Regions from separate parts of the Williamsia sp. Y853 genome, predicted to be linked through region 2. Evidence: riboswitches for the same ligand, from Rfam matches in the RefSeq annotation. Region 2 holds a riboswitch; each other region holds the start of a gene.
What was found. A riboswitch is a leader RNA that binds a small molecule or an ion and turns the genes downstream of it on or off. The one in region 2 is predicted to bind S-adenosylmethionine.
Positions count from the first base shown of each region.

Region 1 (5,268 bases), 590 kb from region 2:
CGAGGACAGCGATCCCGTGCGCACACCCGACTCGGGGATCACCGTGAAGTCGATGCCATCGAGATATGCCTCACCGGCATGGGCGAAAACCGGGGAGCTCCAGTTGTAACCGGTGCGCTTGGCCAGCGACACCGACCGGTCCTGCTGCCAGTCCGAGTAGGTGAACGGGCCGCTGCCGATATTGGTCCCGAGGCACCGCGCTTCGGCGGTCTGAGCGACGGTGGCATCGGCTTGCAGGCCGAGCTGCGAGGTCGACGTGGCCTGCAGGAACTGCGCGTTCGGTGTGCTGAAATCCACCGTCGCGGTCAGCGGGTCGACCACCGTGGTTCCCGCATAGCCGGTCAGATAACTCGAGGCCAGCGGGGTTTTCGCGGCACCGAGCGCAAGAATGGAGTCGAAGTTCTTCTTCACGGACTCCGCGGTGAGCGGCGTGCCGTCACTGAAGGTCACGCCGTCGCGGAGCTTGAAGGTGAACGACTTTGCGTCGGGGCTGATCTCCCAGCTCTCCGCCAGCCACGGCGTGATGTCACCGGTCTGCGGATCCTGGTCGGTCAGGGAGTCCACCACCTGGCGGGTGACATAGATCGTCTGGTTGGTGGCGCCCTGTGCCGGATCCGAACAGGTCGGTGCCCCGGAAAGCCCGTAGCGCAGGGTTCCACCCGGCGCAGCGGGGCCGGCGTCGCCCTCGCCGCCGGAGGCGTCGGACCCGCAGGCGCTGAGCAGGGTTGCTGTCATCAGCGCGGCGCCGACTACGGCGAACAGCGGGCGGGACACACGTGCATTCATCGATTTCCTCCATCGATCCTGGCGATAGCACGCTCCTGCGGAGAAGCGGCGGCTGCTTCGCCCGTTATCAGCTCACTGATGAGGTTAAACCGTTGCGCCCCAATATCTTCAATAAAATCAGTGTGGTTTTGAACCAGCCCGCTCACGCCACACCCGCGATCTTCCTGTCGCGCTTGGCGACTTCCTCACGAACGATGGGAATCACATACCGGCCGAAGTCGATCGCGTCGTCGAGCAGGTCGTAGCCGCGGGCCGAGAGGATGTCGATCCCCAGGTCGTAGTACTCGAGCAGCGCGGCTGCCACCGTCTCCGGAGAACCGACCAGCGCGTTGGAATTTCCGCCGCCCCCGGTTGCCTTGGACGTTGCCGTCCATCCCGCGGCGCCGAAGCGGTCGACTGAATCAGCGATCTCCAGTAGACGTTGGGAACCGGCATTCTGAGGCGATGTCAGGGAGAATCCGCGTGGGAGCTGGGCGGCGCTGGCTGCTCGGGCATTGAGCTGACCGAGTATCGATTCGGCTTTCTGCCAGGCCAATTCGTCGGTCGGGGCGATGATCGGCCGGAACGCGACCTGTAATCGCGGGCGCCCTTCACGACCTGCGGCCTTCGCAGACGCGGTGATCGACGCGATCTGCTCGGCCGTGTTTTCGAGGGGTTCACCCCACAGCGCGTAGATATCTGCCTCCGCGCCGCCGACCGCATAGGCCGCCGACGACGACCCGCCGAAGGAGATGTCGGGCCGAGGCTGCGCAACCGGGAAGACATCGGAGACGAAGTCGTTGAACCGGTAGTAGGTGCCGTTGTGGTCGAACGGTTCCCGGCTGGTCCACACCTTCTTGACGATCTGGATGTACTCCCGGGTGCGTTCGTACCGCTGGTCTTTCGACAGGAAGTCACCCTCCCGCTGCTGTTCGCTGTCGTTGCCGCCGGTGATGAAGTGCACCGTCACCCGTCCCGCGGAGATCTGGTCGAGTGTTGCGAAGGTTTTGGCGGCGAATGTCGGGTACGAGACATTGGGACGGTGTGCCAGCAGGATCTCGATGCGTTCGAGATTGCTCGCGATGTATGAGGCGGCCGCCGCAGGTTCAGGAGCACCGGCACCATAGGCGAACAGGATCCGGTCCCATCCGAAATCCTCGTGTGCACGAGCGAGTTTGAGCGTGTACTCCCTGTCGAAGGAGCCGGCGGTGGTACGAGGGTGGATCTCGGTGCCGTCATTCGTGGCAGCGATCCCCAGGAACTCTACTGGCATGTTTGTCCTTTTCGATGTGTCAGATGAAGTGCGCGAAGATGCGCCGACCGATACGCATCGACGGCGGGAGCCGGGTCGAAGCGGTCATGTCAGAGCCTCCAACGCGACGGGAGTGGAGATCGGGCGGCTCGGGATCTCACGTCTGAGCACCGGTGCGATCTCGGACTGGAAGAGTTCGAGCGAGTCGCGATGCTGGGAGTCTGTGAGGCCGCTGGCGTCAGCGTGCAGATGCATGACCTCATGACCGAACTTCTCGTGATATCGCAACACTTTGTCGATCACCTGCTGCGGGCTCCCGAGCAGAAGTGAGCTTCGTTCGATGGCGTCCTCGAGGGTCGGAAACACCAGCGGCAGACCGAATGACCCGATTCTCGCCAAGGTGGCGTCGAAGATCGGGCGGTATGTGTCGATCGCATCCTGCGAGTTCTTGGTGGCGTAGTACCCGGCCGATCCCGCACCCACGAGAGCATCCGCCGGATCGTGCCCGTATGCCGCCCACCGCGCTCGGTAGTGGTCGATCAATTCGGCATAGGGTTCGATCGGATTGGTGACGTTGGCCGAGAACAGCGGATCTCCGTAAAATGCTGCCAGATCGACTGATTCACGGCTGGTGGCGCTGCCGTGCCAGACGCGAATCTTCTTCTGCAGCGGGCGGGGCAGGGCCTCGGCGTCGGTCAACGACGGCCGGTACTTGCCCGTCCAGGTGACCGTGTCGTCCTCCCACAACCGTCGGAAGAGTTCGTAGCCTTCCCGGTTGCGCTCCCACTGGTCGGCCTCGGTGACGTGGAACAGCTTGGCCTGCGCGGCGCCGTTGCCCTTGCCGATCATCAGTTGCAGTCGGCCACCGGAGAGGTTGTCGAGGGTCGAGTAGTCCTCGAAGGCGCGAACCGGATCGAGCAGACTGAGCGTTGTCACCGCGGTGAACAGCGCGATGGTCGAAGTCCGTGCGGCGATGTTACTGAGCACAACCGGTGGCGACGAGGAGATGAACGGCCTCTCGTGCCGCTCGCCCACCCCGAAACCGTCGAAGCCCAATTCCTCTGCGAGAACCGCGTTGTCGATCACTTCTCGAAACCGCTCCGCCGGGGTCACGGTCTCGCCGGACAACGGGTGAGGCGTGTGGGTGATCAGACTGATCAACAGAAACTTCACCCGGACTCCTGAACTGACGGCATGGCACACAACCTTCATCGGTCCCGGCAGTAGCACCCGCACCCGCCGAGGCGGGGGGTTGCTGCGACGTCAGCGAGCCGGGTCTCTCAATCGCTCTTGATGATCCTTGTGCACAGTAAGCCGGTGCCCATAACGCGTCAAACGATGAATCAACTTGCCCGACAGACAGTGTGAGTCACGTTGGTCCCGCCATCAGGGATGTTCAGCCCTTTCCGGCGAACGGACCGATGGACTTTCTGAAGCATTGCCGCAGCACAACAGCCTCCAGGGCGATCCGGTCGGTGCGCGGTGATCGCAGGCCGTCCGGCACGACGCGTCATGACCACCCGCCGTGGAACGGTTAGATTCAGTCAGGTTCAAACCCCACGCCATCTTTTGATGGCCATCGGAATCGTGCGCCCAGGTCGCCGGACCCGCTATGGCTTGTTGCCCTCGTCTTCGATGATCCTGGGGGCTGCGACGCCAAACAGAACAAACGCGATCTCCCGATCTGCCATCAGCGAGGACCGGTCGGCGCCCGGGAGTACAAGAGGTTCGGCAAGATGCTTGTACCCGCAATGACTTTTCACCGCCACACCGCAGCCGGGATGACTTGTCGATCGAACCGGCCGTCTACTCGGGCGCCTGCAGCAGGTGTTCGCGTGTGTCGGCGAATGCTCGCCCCAACACGGCAACGTCGCGCGGACTGAGCAGGTCGAACATGTTTCGCCTGACCTCGGCGACATGTCCGGGGCTCGCCGACGCCAGCTTCTGCATCCCGGCGTCGGTCAATTCCGCCATCATGCCGCGTTTGTCGTCTTCGCATTCGACGCGAAGCACCCATCCGGCGTCGACCAGACGGCCGATTGCCCTGGTGGCGCCACTTCTCGTGGTCGTGATCGCATCAGCCAGATCCCGCATGCGCAGTCGGTGCTGCGGCGCCTCGGACAAGATGACCAGCAATTCGAAGTCGGTGAACGACAAACCCGCATCCCTGGCGAGCTGCTGATCGAGCGTCCGCAGCAGCAACCGGGTCGCATCCAGGTACGCGCGCCACGTCCGCTGCTCGTCCTCGCTGAGCCACTGTGTTGATTCCACGACTAGAGCATAGCCAAAGTAGTTGACAAGGCAACCAGTTGCGGTACGCTACCGAAGTAGTTGAGCACGCAACCATTTACCTCTGCCCACACGAAGCGCACACTGGATGAAGACCCCCGCACGGAAGGACCGGCCATGAGCACCGCCGACATCGACGAGAAGCGCCTGCAGGAATATGCGGGCAAGCGTGAGGCGATCCGCGCCGAACACCTGATACCCGCCGAATCCCGGCCGGCCTCCTCTGCTCGCGGTCTGCACCACACCGCACTGGTCAGCAGCGACGTCGAACGCACCGTTCGCTTCTACCAGGACCTACTCGAATTCCCGCTGACCGAACTCATCGAGAACCGCGACTATCCCGGCTCCTCGCACTTCTTCTTCGACATCGGCAACGGAAATCTCTTGGCGTTCTTCGACTTTCCCGGCCTGGATGTCGGTCCATACCAGGAAGTCCTCGGCGGGCTGCATCATGTCGCGATCAGTGTCGAGCCGCAGCGCTGGAAACATTTGCGCGACAAACTGATCGACGCGGGCGTCGAACTCATCGAACACAGCGAGGTGTCGCTGTACTTCCGCGACCCCGACGGGGCCCGCCTCGAACTCATCGCCGATCCACTCGGCGAGATGTACGGCTCTCACGTTCTCTAGACATGGCTTCTGGCGATAGCGCTCCACTCGAAAGGCCCTACCGATGACCACAGCAACACCTCCCACCCGCTTCGACGTCCGCCGTGCCGACAGTCGCTTCAAGACCAACGCGGGTTGGCTCGACTCCAAACACTCCTTCTCTTTCGGCCCCCACTACGACCCGGCCAACACCCACCACGGTGTCCTGATGGTCAACAACGACGACATCGTCCTGCCCCGACAAGGTTTCGACACTCATCCCCATCAGGACATGGAGATCGTCACCTGGGTTCTGCAGGGCTCCCTGGTCCACCAGGACTCGATGGGACACAACGGCGTCATCTACCCCGGTC
Region 1 is NZ_JBXCJC010000002.1:808,808-814,075, forward strand. Features, by position in the region: gene AC1TPF_RS15720 (ABC transporter substrate-binding protein) at 1-786, opposite strand, end outside; gene AC1TPF_RS15725 (hypothetical protein) at 783-932, opposite strand; gene AC1TPF_RS15730 (LLM class flavin-dependent oxidoreductase) at 929-2,038, opposite strand; gene AC1TPF_RS15735 (LLM class flavin-dependent oxidoreductase) at 2,123-3,190, opposite strand; SAM riboswitch class I at 3,223-3,317, opposite strand; gene AC1TPF_RS15740 (MarR family winged helix-turn-helix transcriptional regulator) at 3,824-4,288, opposite strand; gene AC1TPF_RS15745 (VOC family protein) at 4,424-4,936, shown strand; gene AC1TPF_RS15750 (pirin family protein) at 4,980-5,268, shown strand, end outside.
Region 1: it holds a riboswitch for S-adenosylmethionine, as region 2 does, so the genes downstream of both, AC1TPF_RS15735 (LLM class flavin-dependent oxidoreductase) here and AC1TPF_RS13005 (bifunctional o-acetylhomoserine/o-acetylserine sulfhydrylase) in region 2, are expected to answer to the same signal.

Region 2 (5,268 bases):
GTCATCAGACCCAGCGAACCGTAGCCCTGGGCCACGGTGTCCGACTGCACATCGCCGTCGTAGTTCTTGCAGGCCCAGACATATCCACCCTCCCACTTGAGGCTGGAGGCAACCATGTCGTCGATCAGCCGGTGCTCGTAATGGATTCCGGCAGCGTCGAATTCAGCCTTGAACTCGGTATCGAAGACATGCTGGAAAATGTCTTTGAACGCTCCGTCGTAGGCTTTGAGAATGGTGTTCTTGGTCGACAGGTACACCGGGTAGTTGCGCTGCAGACCGTAGTTCAGCGATGCCCGCGCGAAGTCTTCGATGGACTTGTTGAAGTTGTACATACCCATCACCACGCCGCCCTCTTCGGGCATCTGGACGATCTCGTGCTCGATCGGCGCGGAGCCGTCGTCCGGGGTGAACGTGATGGTGACCTTGCCCGCGGTGGCAACTTTGAAATCGGTCGCGCGGTACTGGTCGCCGAACGCGTGACGTCCGACGATGACCGGCTTGGTCCATCCCGGCACCAGTCGCGGGACGTTGGAGATGATGATCGGAGCGCGGAAGATCGTGCCGCCCAGAATGTTTCGGATGGTGCCGTTGGGCGAGCGCCACATCTTCTTCAGGCCGAACTCTTCGACACGAGCTTCGTCGGGGGTGATGGTGGCGCACTTCACGCCGACACCGTGTTTGAGGATGGCGTATGCCGAGTCGATGGTGACCTGGTCGTCGGTACGGTCACGTTCCTCGATGCCGAGGTCGTAATACTCCAGGTTCAGATCGAGGTACGGGTGGATCAGCTTCTCTTTGATGAACTGCCAGATGATCCGAGTCATCTCGTCGCCGTCCAGCTCTACGACCGTTCCTTCGACCTTGATCTTGCCCATATGGCTACGCGTCCTCCTCGACGATGTGTGCCCCGCTTTCGGACGCCGACTCGTGAGCTGGCGCGCCTGCACCCAAACATGTTCAACCTAGTCCGGCGGGCTGTTACCTCGCTCACCGGACAAAGTAAATATAACGGGCGTACTGCTTGCCAGCATACCCATCACCTGACGGGTCAGGGGCGTCAGCGCAGGGGCCGGATCACGAGGCGGTGGTGAGGTCCGCCGACATGTCAACGGCCATTGTCTCGGTCGCAGCAGGCGCTTCGACAGCAGGCAGATCAGGAGCGACCGGCTTCTGACCTGCCGTGGAATCAACGACGTCGGGGCCGTCGTCATCAGCACCCTGGTCCGCGTGGGAGGTTGCCGGACCGTTCCACACCGGTACGGAGGCGGGCACATCGGCTTCCGGCACAGCGGGATCCGACACAGCCGGCGGGGACACCTCGGGCGCCCGATGCCGACCAGGCCCCGGGATGACGTCGGCAGAGGCCTGCGGGCGATCAACGGACGACGCAGCGAGTGCCCTCCGAGAAGCACCGGCAAGGGCGGTGTCTGTGGCCGGGTCCCCCACGTCCGCCCTGCCCGCGGAGACCGCACCGAATGCCGCATCCGCCATGGCGCGCACCGTCGGTGCCGCGATGAACCCGAGATCCGGGTCACGGTGGTCGAGTACGGCATCGATCACCGCAACCCAGTCCCGAACGAAGTTCACCGGATATTTGACGATGCTGACCGCGCTCCCGAGAATCGCGGCCCACGCGGCCGGGTCACCGGACAGCGCGTCCCGGACCGTGTACAGGTCGGTCAGATACGCACCATGCCCGAGCTGCGGGAGCGCAGGCAGCAAGCCCATGATCGCGCGGGAGATCGGCCGGATGACCTCCGGTTCGGCATAGGGGAAATCCAGAATCACCGGGCGCAGCAGATTGGGCAGTCCGACCTGCGCCAGCACAGTGGTGAGTGAGGGATCGGCGGCGATGAAGATCACCGTGGCACCGTCGGGACCCTCGATGACGGTGATCCCGTCGGTGCCCACAGCCACCCCCGGGCCTGCCGTCATGATGTCGCCATAGTTGTGGTGCTTGACCCAGAAGCCCAGCAACGCGTCCAATGCCCCGATCGGATCTCGCCGCGGGTCGGGTATGTCACAGACCGGGTCACCATCGATGCAGACCGAATACACCGGCATGTCGCCGAAGTCGCCGTCGCGCGAACCATCGAGCATCGCACCCGGATACGCATTGATGAGGTTGACCTCGGCTCCGGCACCGTCGTTTGTGCCGCGTCGCCGAGGGTCGGAATAGAGCTCGCCCGACACTCCGACCGAGGTCACGCCGTCGGCCTTGCCTGCCGCGATGTCGGCCAGTACATCGCCTGCGATCCGGGCCCCCTGCGAATAGCCGGCGATGACGGCCGGGTTGCCCGGGCAGTTGGCCTGATAGGTCGCCACATCCTGGGTGAGCGCGGCTTGTCCGATGTCGATGTTCTCGTCGTAACTCTGTGCACCGAGTGGCCAGAAGGTCCCCGGATAGTCGACGCGTTTGATCACGTAGCCCCGGGCGCTGTAGCGGGTCTCCACCCCTATGGTGTGCAGGAAGTTCGGATCGTCGGTTCCGGCCACCACGAACACGACGCCGTCACCACAGTCGTACGCCTGCGCCTGGGCCGCGAGCCCTGGAGCACTCCCGAGGAAGGTCAACACGGGCAGCGCGACCGCAGCCGCTCCGGATGCCAGCGCCGCCACCCGTCGGCCGGCCGGTTTCGGAACAGCGCGATCAGGCTTCGTCCTCACACCCACAGCAGCCCCAGTTGTTTCGAATCACCGACGGCCTCAAGCATTTCGAGGCAGTTCACCAAAGTTACGGTGGACATTGACAATGGCCAATCGCATGAACGTAGTACAGGGGCATCCGGCTGGTGGCGAATCGCAGAATCTCCGTGCGCTGAACGCTTTTTTGAACAGGAACCGCGTGTTATATCCTTTTGGCCAGGTCCTGAGTGTCAGCGACAAGCCCCGGCTAGCTGACCGGCAACCCTCCAACCGCGGTGGGGTGCTCCGGGTGACGACCAGGTTGCGGTTCGCCGCGGCAAGCGCGGGGTCCGAAAGGTCGGACCCTCTAATTGGATGTCTACCGACCATGAAAGAGAAGTCCTACATGTCTGACACCGACGTCAATCCGGCTGACAACTGGAGCTTTGAAACCAAACAGGTCCATGTTGGCCAGAGCCCTGATTCGGCAACCTCTGCCCGTGCCCTGCCGATTTACCAGACAACGTCGTACACGTTCCGCGACACCGAGCACGCCGCCAACCTCTTCGGTCTGGCCGAGCCCGGCAACATCTACACGCGCATCATGAACCCCACCCAGGACGCCGTCGAGCAGCGAATCGCAGCCCTCGAAGGTGGCGTGGCGGCTCTGCTCGTCGCGTCGGGTCAGGCCGCCGAGACCTACTCGATCCTGAACATCGTCGAAAACGGCGGTCACGTGGTGTCGAGCCCGCGACTGTACGGCGGTACGTACAACCTCTTCCACTACACGCTGCCCAAGCTCGGAATCCAGGTCAGCTTCGTCGAAGATCCCGAAGACCTCGACAGCTGGCGCGCGGCCATCCAGCCCAACACCCGGGCGCTGTTCGGTGAGACGATCTCGAACCCGAACAACGAGATCCTCGATCTCCCCGGCATCTCCGCCGTCGCCCACGAGGCCGGCCTGCCATTGATCGTCGACAACACCGTCGCCACCCCGTACCTGATCAACCCGCTGGAGCACGGCGCCGACATCGTGGTGCATTCGGCCACGAAATACCTTGGTGGACATGGCACCGCGATCGGCGGCGTGATCGTCGACGGCGGCACCTTCGATTGGCGGGGCCAGCGTGACGGTGTAGACCTGTTCCCCGGATTCACCACCCCGGACCCGAGCTACCACGGTGCGATCTTTGCCGACCTCGGTGCTCCGGCCTACGCCCTCAAGGCCCGCGTGCAGTGGTTGCGCGACACCGGTGCCGCCATCTCGCCGTTCAACGCGTTCCTCATCGCCCAGGGCCTGGAAACACTCAGCCTGCGGATCGAACGCCACGTGTCGAACGCCCAGGCGGTGGCCAAGTACCTGGAAGAGCACCCGCAGGTGGAGTCGGTGGCCTACGCCGGACTCGAATCCTCGCGCTGGTACAAGCGAGGCCAGGAATTGGCTCCGCGCGGCCAGGGCGCGATCATCGGCTTCGAGATCGTCGGCGGCGTGGACGCGGGCAAGAAGTTCGTCGACGCACTGGTCCTGCACAGCCATGTCGCCAACATCGGTGATGTGCGCTCGCTGGTCATCCATCCCGCCTCGACCACCCACTCCCAGCTGATCGCTGAAGAGCAGCTGGCCGCAGGCGTGACCCCCGGCCTGGTCCGGTTGGCTGTCGGCATCGAGAACGTCGTCGACATCCTCGCCGACCTCGATGCAGGCTTCGCTGCGGCCAAGTGAGGTGAGTATCGACCCGCACACGCCACCACGAATCCATCCGGACTGGGAATCCCTGCCCGATGGGCAGCTGACCAGTGTGCCGGTCGGCCCGATTTCGCTGGACAACGGTGGACAGATCGAGAATGTGACCCTGGCGTTTCAGCGCTGGGGCACACTCTCGCCCACCCGCGACAACGTAGTTCTGGCTCTGCATGCCCTGACCGGCGACTCCCACGCAACCGGACCCGCCGGTCCCGATCAGCCCGCCCCCGGTTGGTGGGACGGGCTGATCGGTCCGGGCGCCGCAGTCGACACCGACGAGTGGTGTGTCGTCTCGGCGAATGTCCTCGGTGGATGCGGCGGTTCCACCGGCCCTGCATCACTGGATTCCGACGGGCAGGTGTGGGGTTCACGGTTCCCCAACATCACCGTGCTCGATCAGGTCCGCGCCGAGGTCGCATTGCTCGACGCGCTGCAGATCGATACCGTCGCAGCCGTCATCGGCGGCTCGATGGGTGGCGCCCGCGCGCTGGAATGGGTCATCGGTTACCCGGAGCGAGTGCGGAGCGGCTTGATCCTGGCCGTGGGCGCTCGCGCATCAGCCGACCAAATCGGTACGCAGACAACACAAATTGCGGCAATCAAGGCCGATGCCAACTGGCAGAACGGCGACTATCACGGCACCGGTCGTACCCCCACGTCAGGTCTCGGCATTGCCCGCCGCATCGCGCACATGTACTACCGCAGCGAACCCGAACTCGACCAGAGGTTCGCCAACCTCCCTCAGGGACAAGAAGATCCGCTACACGGCGGCCGCTACGCGGTGCAGAGCTACCTCGAGCACCAGGCCGACAAGCTTGTCCGCCGGTTCGATCCGGGTAGCTACGTGGTGCTGTCCGAGGTGCTCAACAACCACGACGTCGGACGCGGACGCGGTGGCA
Region 2 is NZ_JBXCJC010000002.1:216,147-221,414, forward strand. Features, by position in the region: gene AC1TPF_RS12995 (NADP-dependent isocitrate dehydrogenase) at 1-875, opposite strand, end outside; gene AC1TPF_RS13000 (cutinase family protein) at 1,075-2,667, opposite strand; SAM riboswitch class IV at 2,866-2,975, shown strand; gene AC1TPF_RS13005 (bifunctional o-acetylhomoserine/o-acetylserine sulfhydrylase) at 3,032-4,348, shown strand; gene metX (homoserine O-acetyltransferase MetX) at 4,323-5,268, shown strand, end outside.

Region 3 (5,268 bases), on a different contig from region 2:
CGGTCGCGTCGATGATCGGCGCCCTCGCCGTGGCCAAAGAACCCGACCGGTTCGCCAAGCTGGTGTTGCTGACCCCGTCACCGCGTTATGTCGACGACGAATCCGATGGATATCGGGGTGGCTTCACGCGTGATGACATCGACGAACTTCTCGAGTCTCTCGAGAGCAACTATCTGGGTTGGTCGGCGTCGATGGCGCCGAACATCGCCAGTAACCCGGAGCGACCAGCGCTCGGCGGCGAGTTGACCGAATCCTTCTGTCGAACCGACCCGGAGAAGGCGTTGGTGTTCGCCCGCGCCACCTTCCTGTCCGACAACCGCACCGATCTCGCGCGTGTCACCGTGCCCACCCTCGTGATCGAGTGTGCGCGAGACTCACTCGCACCCCGCCACGTGGGCGCGTACGTGCACAACCAGATCGAGGGCAGCGAACTCGTCACGCTCGACGCCAGCGGTCACTGCCCCCAGCTCAGCGACCCCGTGCCCACCACCGAGGCCATCGTGGCCTTCGTCGGTGGCCGTTGATGAGCAAGGACCACAGCGACATCGGGTCACCGGGCGTACTCGACGAGAATCTGGAAGACCTGTACGAGAACGCGCCATGCGGGTATCTGTCGACGTGGCCGGACGGGCTCATCGCAAAGGTCAACACCACTCTGACGGTGTGGCTCGGACAAGACCGAACGTCATTGCTGGGCAGACCTTTCAGCGATCTGCTCACCGCAGGCGGGCGGATCCACTACGAAACCCACTTCGCACCGCTGCTGCAGCTGGAAGGCGTACTGAGCGGAATCACCGTCGACCTCGTCGCGGCCGACGGCCGACGACTGCCCGTCTTCGTCACCGCGAACGTGAAGATCGGTGCCGATGGAACCGCCGTGCTCGTCCGCATCACCGCACAGGACGCACGTGACCGACGCGCATACGAGAAACAGCTGCTCGAGGCGCGGCGCCATGCAGAAGAAGAACGTGCGCGCATACAACTGCTCGCCTCGACTCTTCAGCGCTCGCTGCTTCCACCGTCGTTACGACCTCCCGATGGCATGGAGGCAGCGGCCCACTACCACGCCGCGTCGATCGACGATGTCGGCGGCGACTTCTACGACGTGTTCGCCCTGTCGGCGCACAAGTGGGGGTTCTTCCTCGGCGACGTGTGCGGCAAAGGGGCCACCGCGGCAGCGGTGACCTCGCTGACCCGCTACACGCTGCGCGCTGCGGCGGTGTACGACGACGATCCGATTGCGGTGTTACGCAACCTCCACACCGTGTTGCATGCGAATCACCAGGGTGACGAACCACGGTTCTGCACAGTGATCTTCGGTGTGCTCACCCGCCGCGACAACGGATTCGACGTCCACCTCGCCAGTGGTGGGCACCCACCCGCCCTACTGCTCACCGCCGCCGGTCAAGCGCAGTACGTGAGCACCGAAGGTGGGCAACTGGTCGGCATCCTGCGCGACCCTGAGTTCGTCTCGAAGCGGATCCACCTCGATGCCGGCGACACCCTCCTGCTCTACACCGACGGGCTCACCGAGGCGCGGACCGGACCTGGTCCCGAGCGGTACGACGACAACGGTGCGCTGCTCGAGTTCGCCGCGGCACACACGCCGACGTCCGCAGGCCAGATCATCGAGGACGTGCGGGCATTGCTCGACAGTTTCGGTGCCGGGCTCGAAGACGACACCGCGCTCATCGCACTGAGTGTCCCCCACCCCGGGGTCTAGAGGGTTCGGAGGGCGGCGAGCAGAAGGTCGACGTCCTCGGAGGTCGAACCGAGGCCGAGGCTGGCGCGTACAGCCCCTGAGCCGTGGCCCAGACGGTCCAGAAGCGGGTGGGCGCAGAATCGTCCATCGCGCACCCCGATGCCGTGTTCGGCCGAGAGATGGGCTGCCACCTCAGATGCCCGATGCCCGTCGACGACAAAGCTGACAACGCCAACGGCATCGGTGCTGTCGGTGAAGATCTTCAGGGCATGCACGCCCGGGATCTCCGCCAGACCATTGCGCAACCGGTCGGTGAGTGACGTTTCATGGGAAACAACAGCCTCCCCGAGGGATTCGATCTCGACGCAGGCCGCCGCGAGCGCAGCCGCACCCAGGACGTTGGGCGAACCGCCTTCATGACGGGCAGGCGCGGGCGCCCACTTCACGTCCTGCTCGGTGACATTGAGTACGGCACCGCCGCCTGCGAGGTACGGGTCGGCCGCATCCAGCCAATCCCGCAGTCCGACAAGCACTCCGGCCCCGAAAGGCGCGTAGGTCTTGTGTCCTGAAAAGGCCAGGTAGTCGATGCCGCCTGCAGTGATGTCCACCCTGCGGTGCGGAACCAACTGCGCTCCGTCGACAGCGATCCGAGCGCCGTTGCGGTGCGCAAGATCTGCCAGTTCACCGATCGGCAAGATCTCGCCGGTGACGTTGGAAGCACCGGTGACCGCCAGCAACGCCGCACCGGTCTCTATCAGTGCGGTCTCCACGCGAACGATCGTCGCGGCCAGCGTATTCGCGGCACGGACCACGTGAACGTCACTCCACGGCAACAGATTTGAATGATGTTCCAGATCGAGGACGACGACCTTTCCCGGCACACAGCGGGCCAGGAGGTTCAGCGAATCGGTGGTGTTCCGCGTAAAGATCAGGCAGTGCTGCTCGCCGGCACCGACAAAGTCCGCGACCTGCTCACGGGCGGTCTCGTACGCCTGCGTCGTGACCTGCGATGCGTAGCCCGCGCCCCGATGCACGCTCGAGTAGGTCGGAAGCAATTGTGTGATTCTCTCGACCACGCTGCACAACGCCGGTGCACTCGCCGCGTAGTCGAAGTTGACGTATCGCGTGGTCGAGCCATCCCGCAATGGCGCCTGGGTGTCCGAACCTTCTATCGCTGCAAGAGCATTCAGGGTTCGATTCAGTGTTGCAGTGCTCATATCTCACACCAGCTTCCGGTGTCAGGGATTCCGCACGCACCAAGTTTCGAACCTGCCGATGGAGCAGTTCGGAACTCGGACGTGGGGGGTCCGCGCTTGCCTGTTCGGGTTCGAACAGGCCAGGTCTTCACCCGGAGCACCCCGCCGCGATGGAGGGTTGCTGACCAGCAAGCCGGGGCTATTCGCTGGTACTCGTGACCGACGCCGACGCTAACAGACTTTTACGGCGTCGTCCATACCCATGTGCTTTAACTTCTCGGCGATCGGAACTCCGCGCATCCATCGGATTTCCGCAGGAGCGTGAGTATGGTTCTGTCCAACAGTTGAAATCCCCTGCCCGGGCATACCCACATGATGCCCGGATTCGCTTGGTGGACAACAACTGCCCTGTGTCAACGAGTATCAGCGCCAAGTTCCAGCTTGCTGGTCGGCAACCCTCCACCGCGGCGGGGTGCCCTGGATGACAGACACGGCCCCAGCCTTCACCGGCATGGGGCAAGCGCGGGGTTCACGCAAGCGAGCCCGAAGAGATTTCCGGAAGCTTGATGACCTTGTTCAACGCACCACGCGATCGAATCCTGAGCACCTGCCACGCCCATTGCATTCACGAGGAGAAAACCGATGTCCCGAACACCTGCTGCCGGCCGATTGAGACGGGTGCATCCCGGACCGGGTCATCTGAGCAAGGCCACGATTCTTACGGCTCTCACGGTCGGACTTGTCGCCAGCGCCTGTGGCTCCGGCGACAGCAATAATTCCGCGACGGCCACCGGTGATCCCGTCGACGGCGGCACCCTTCGGTTTGCCATCAACAGCAGTCCCGGCGGCTGCATCGACCCCCATCAGAGCCCTGCCGACGTCGCCGGCTTCTTCTCCCGCCCGATCCTCGACTCTCTTGTCGCCCTCAACACCGACGGCAGCCTCGACCCCTGGCTCGCCACCGAGTGGAGCGTGTCCCCCGACCAGCTCACCTACTCCTTCACCCTCCGCGACGACGTCACCTTCTCCAACGGAGAAAAGTTCGACGGCAACGCAGTCAAGGCCAACCTCGACCACATCGTCGACCCCAACACCAAGTCCCAACTCGCGGCCAACACCATCGCCACCTACGCCGGCACCAACGTCATCGACCCGACGCACGTGGAAGTCACCTTCTCCGAGCCGAATTCGGCCTTCCTTCCCTCCGCGGCCTCGGCATACCTCGGCATCGAGGCCCCCTCCACCCTGACTCAGGGAACAGATGCCCTGTGCAGCAAGATCGTCGGCACCGGGCCGTTTGTCAGTGAAGCCGGCTACACCCCGAACAAGGGCATCGACTACACCCGCAACGAGGCCTACAACTGGGGTCCGGGCAACGCCGACCACTCCGGCAAGGCACACCTGGCAGCCATCAGCATCCAGGAGATCCCCGAAGACTCCTCTCGCTACGGCGCTTTGACCAGCAATCAGGTCGATGCGATTGCCAGCGTCCCGCCGGTCAACGTCAGCGCGCTCAAGGACACACCCGGCTATTCCGTCGAGACGGTCCAGGCTCCGGGCGGAAACTACAACTACTACCCCAACACACAGGCCGGCGTCTTCTCCGACATCAAGGTCCGCGAAGCCTTCCGGGCCGGAATCGACTGGGACACCATCGTCGACAAGCTCTACTTCGGCGTCTTCCAGCCCGCGAAGAACACCTTGAGCCCCGCCACGGTCGGCTACAACAAGGCCAGTGAGTCGGCGTACGTCTACGACGAGGACAAAGCCAATCAGCTTCTCGACGAAGCCGGCTGGACCGCACGCGACGGCGACGGCTACCGCACCAAGGACGGAAAGCGTCTGACCGTCGTGCATCCCTTCCTCAAGGAATACGCTCGCGAACAACGCGACACCCTGCTCGAGCAGGTGCAGTCGTCCGCCAAGAAGATCGGTGTCGACTACCAGATCAAGAACACCACCATCGACGACTACTACACCGCCCTTTTCACCAACGGCTACGACGTCCTCGACATCAGCTGGCAGCGGGCGTCACCGGATGCACTTCGCACGCTCGATCATTCGTCGAACATTCCGGTGGACAGTTTCGGAACAAACGTGGCCAAGTACTCCAATCCCGCTGTTGATTCCGACTTGATCGCAGCGCTTGGCGAAACCGATCTGACCAAGCAGTCGGAGATCTACGCTCGCGCCCAGCAGCAGATCGCCGACGACGCCGCAGTGTTCCCGGTCTACGTCTTCAACTACGTGCTCGGCCGCAGTAACAACCTGCAAGGCGTGAAGTTCGAACCGCAGGCCTACCCGACGTTCTACGACGCCTGGGTGAGCAAGTGACCGTGATCGACACGGTGGCAGGCCCGACCGAGGTGG
Region 3 is NZ_JBXCJC010000004.1:172,013-177,280, reverse strand. Features, by position in the region: gene AC1TPF_RS21355 (alpha/beta fold hydrolase) at 1-524, shown strand, start outside; gene AC1TPF_RS21350 (PP2C family protein-serine/threonine phosphatase) at 524-1,723, shown strand; gene AC1TPF_RS21345 (aminotransferase class V-fold PLP-dependent enzyme) at 1,720-2,919, opposite strand; SAM riboswitch class IV at 3,007-3,119, opposite strand; SAM riboswitch class IV at 3,310-3,427, shown strand; gene AC1TPF_RS21340 (ABC transporter substrate-binding protein) at 3,541-5,232, shown strand; gene AC1TPF_RS21335 (ABC transporter permease) at 5,229-5,268, shown strand, end outside.
Region 3: it holds a riboswitch for S-adenosylmethionine, as region 2 does, so the genes downstream of both, AC1TPF_RS21345 (aminotransferase class V-fold PLP-dependent enzyme) here and AC1TPF_RS13005 (bifunctional o-acetylhomoserine/o-acetylserine sulfhydrylase) in region 2, are expected to answer to the same signal.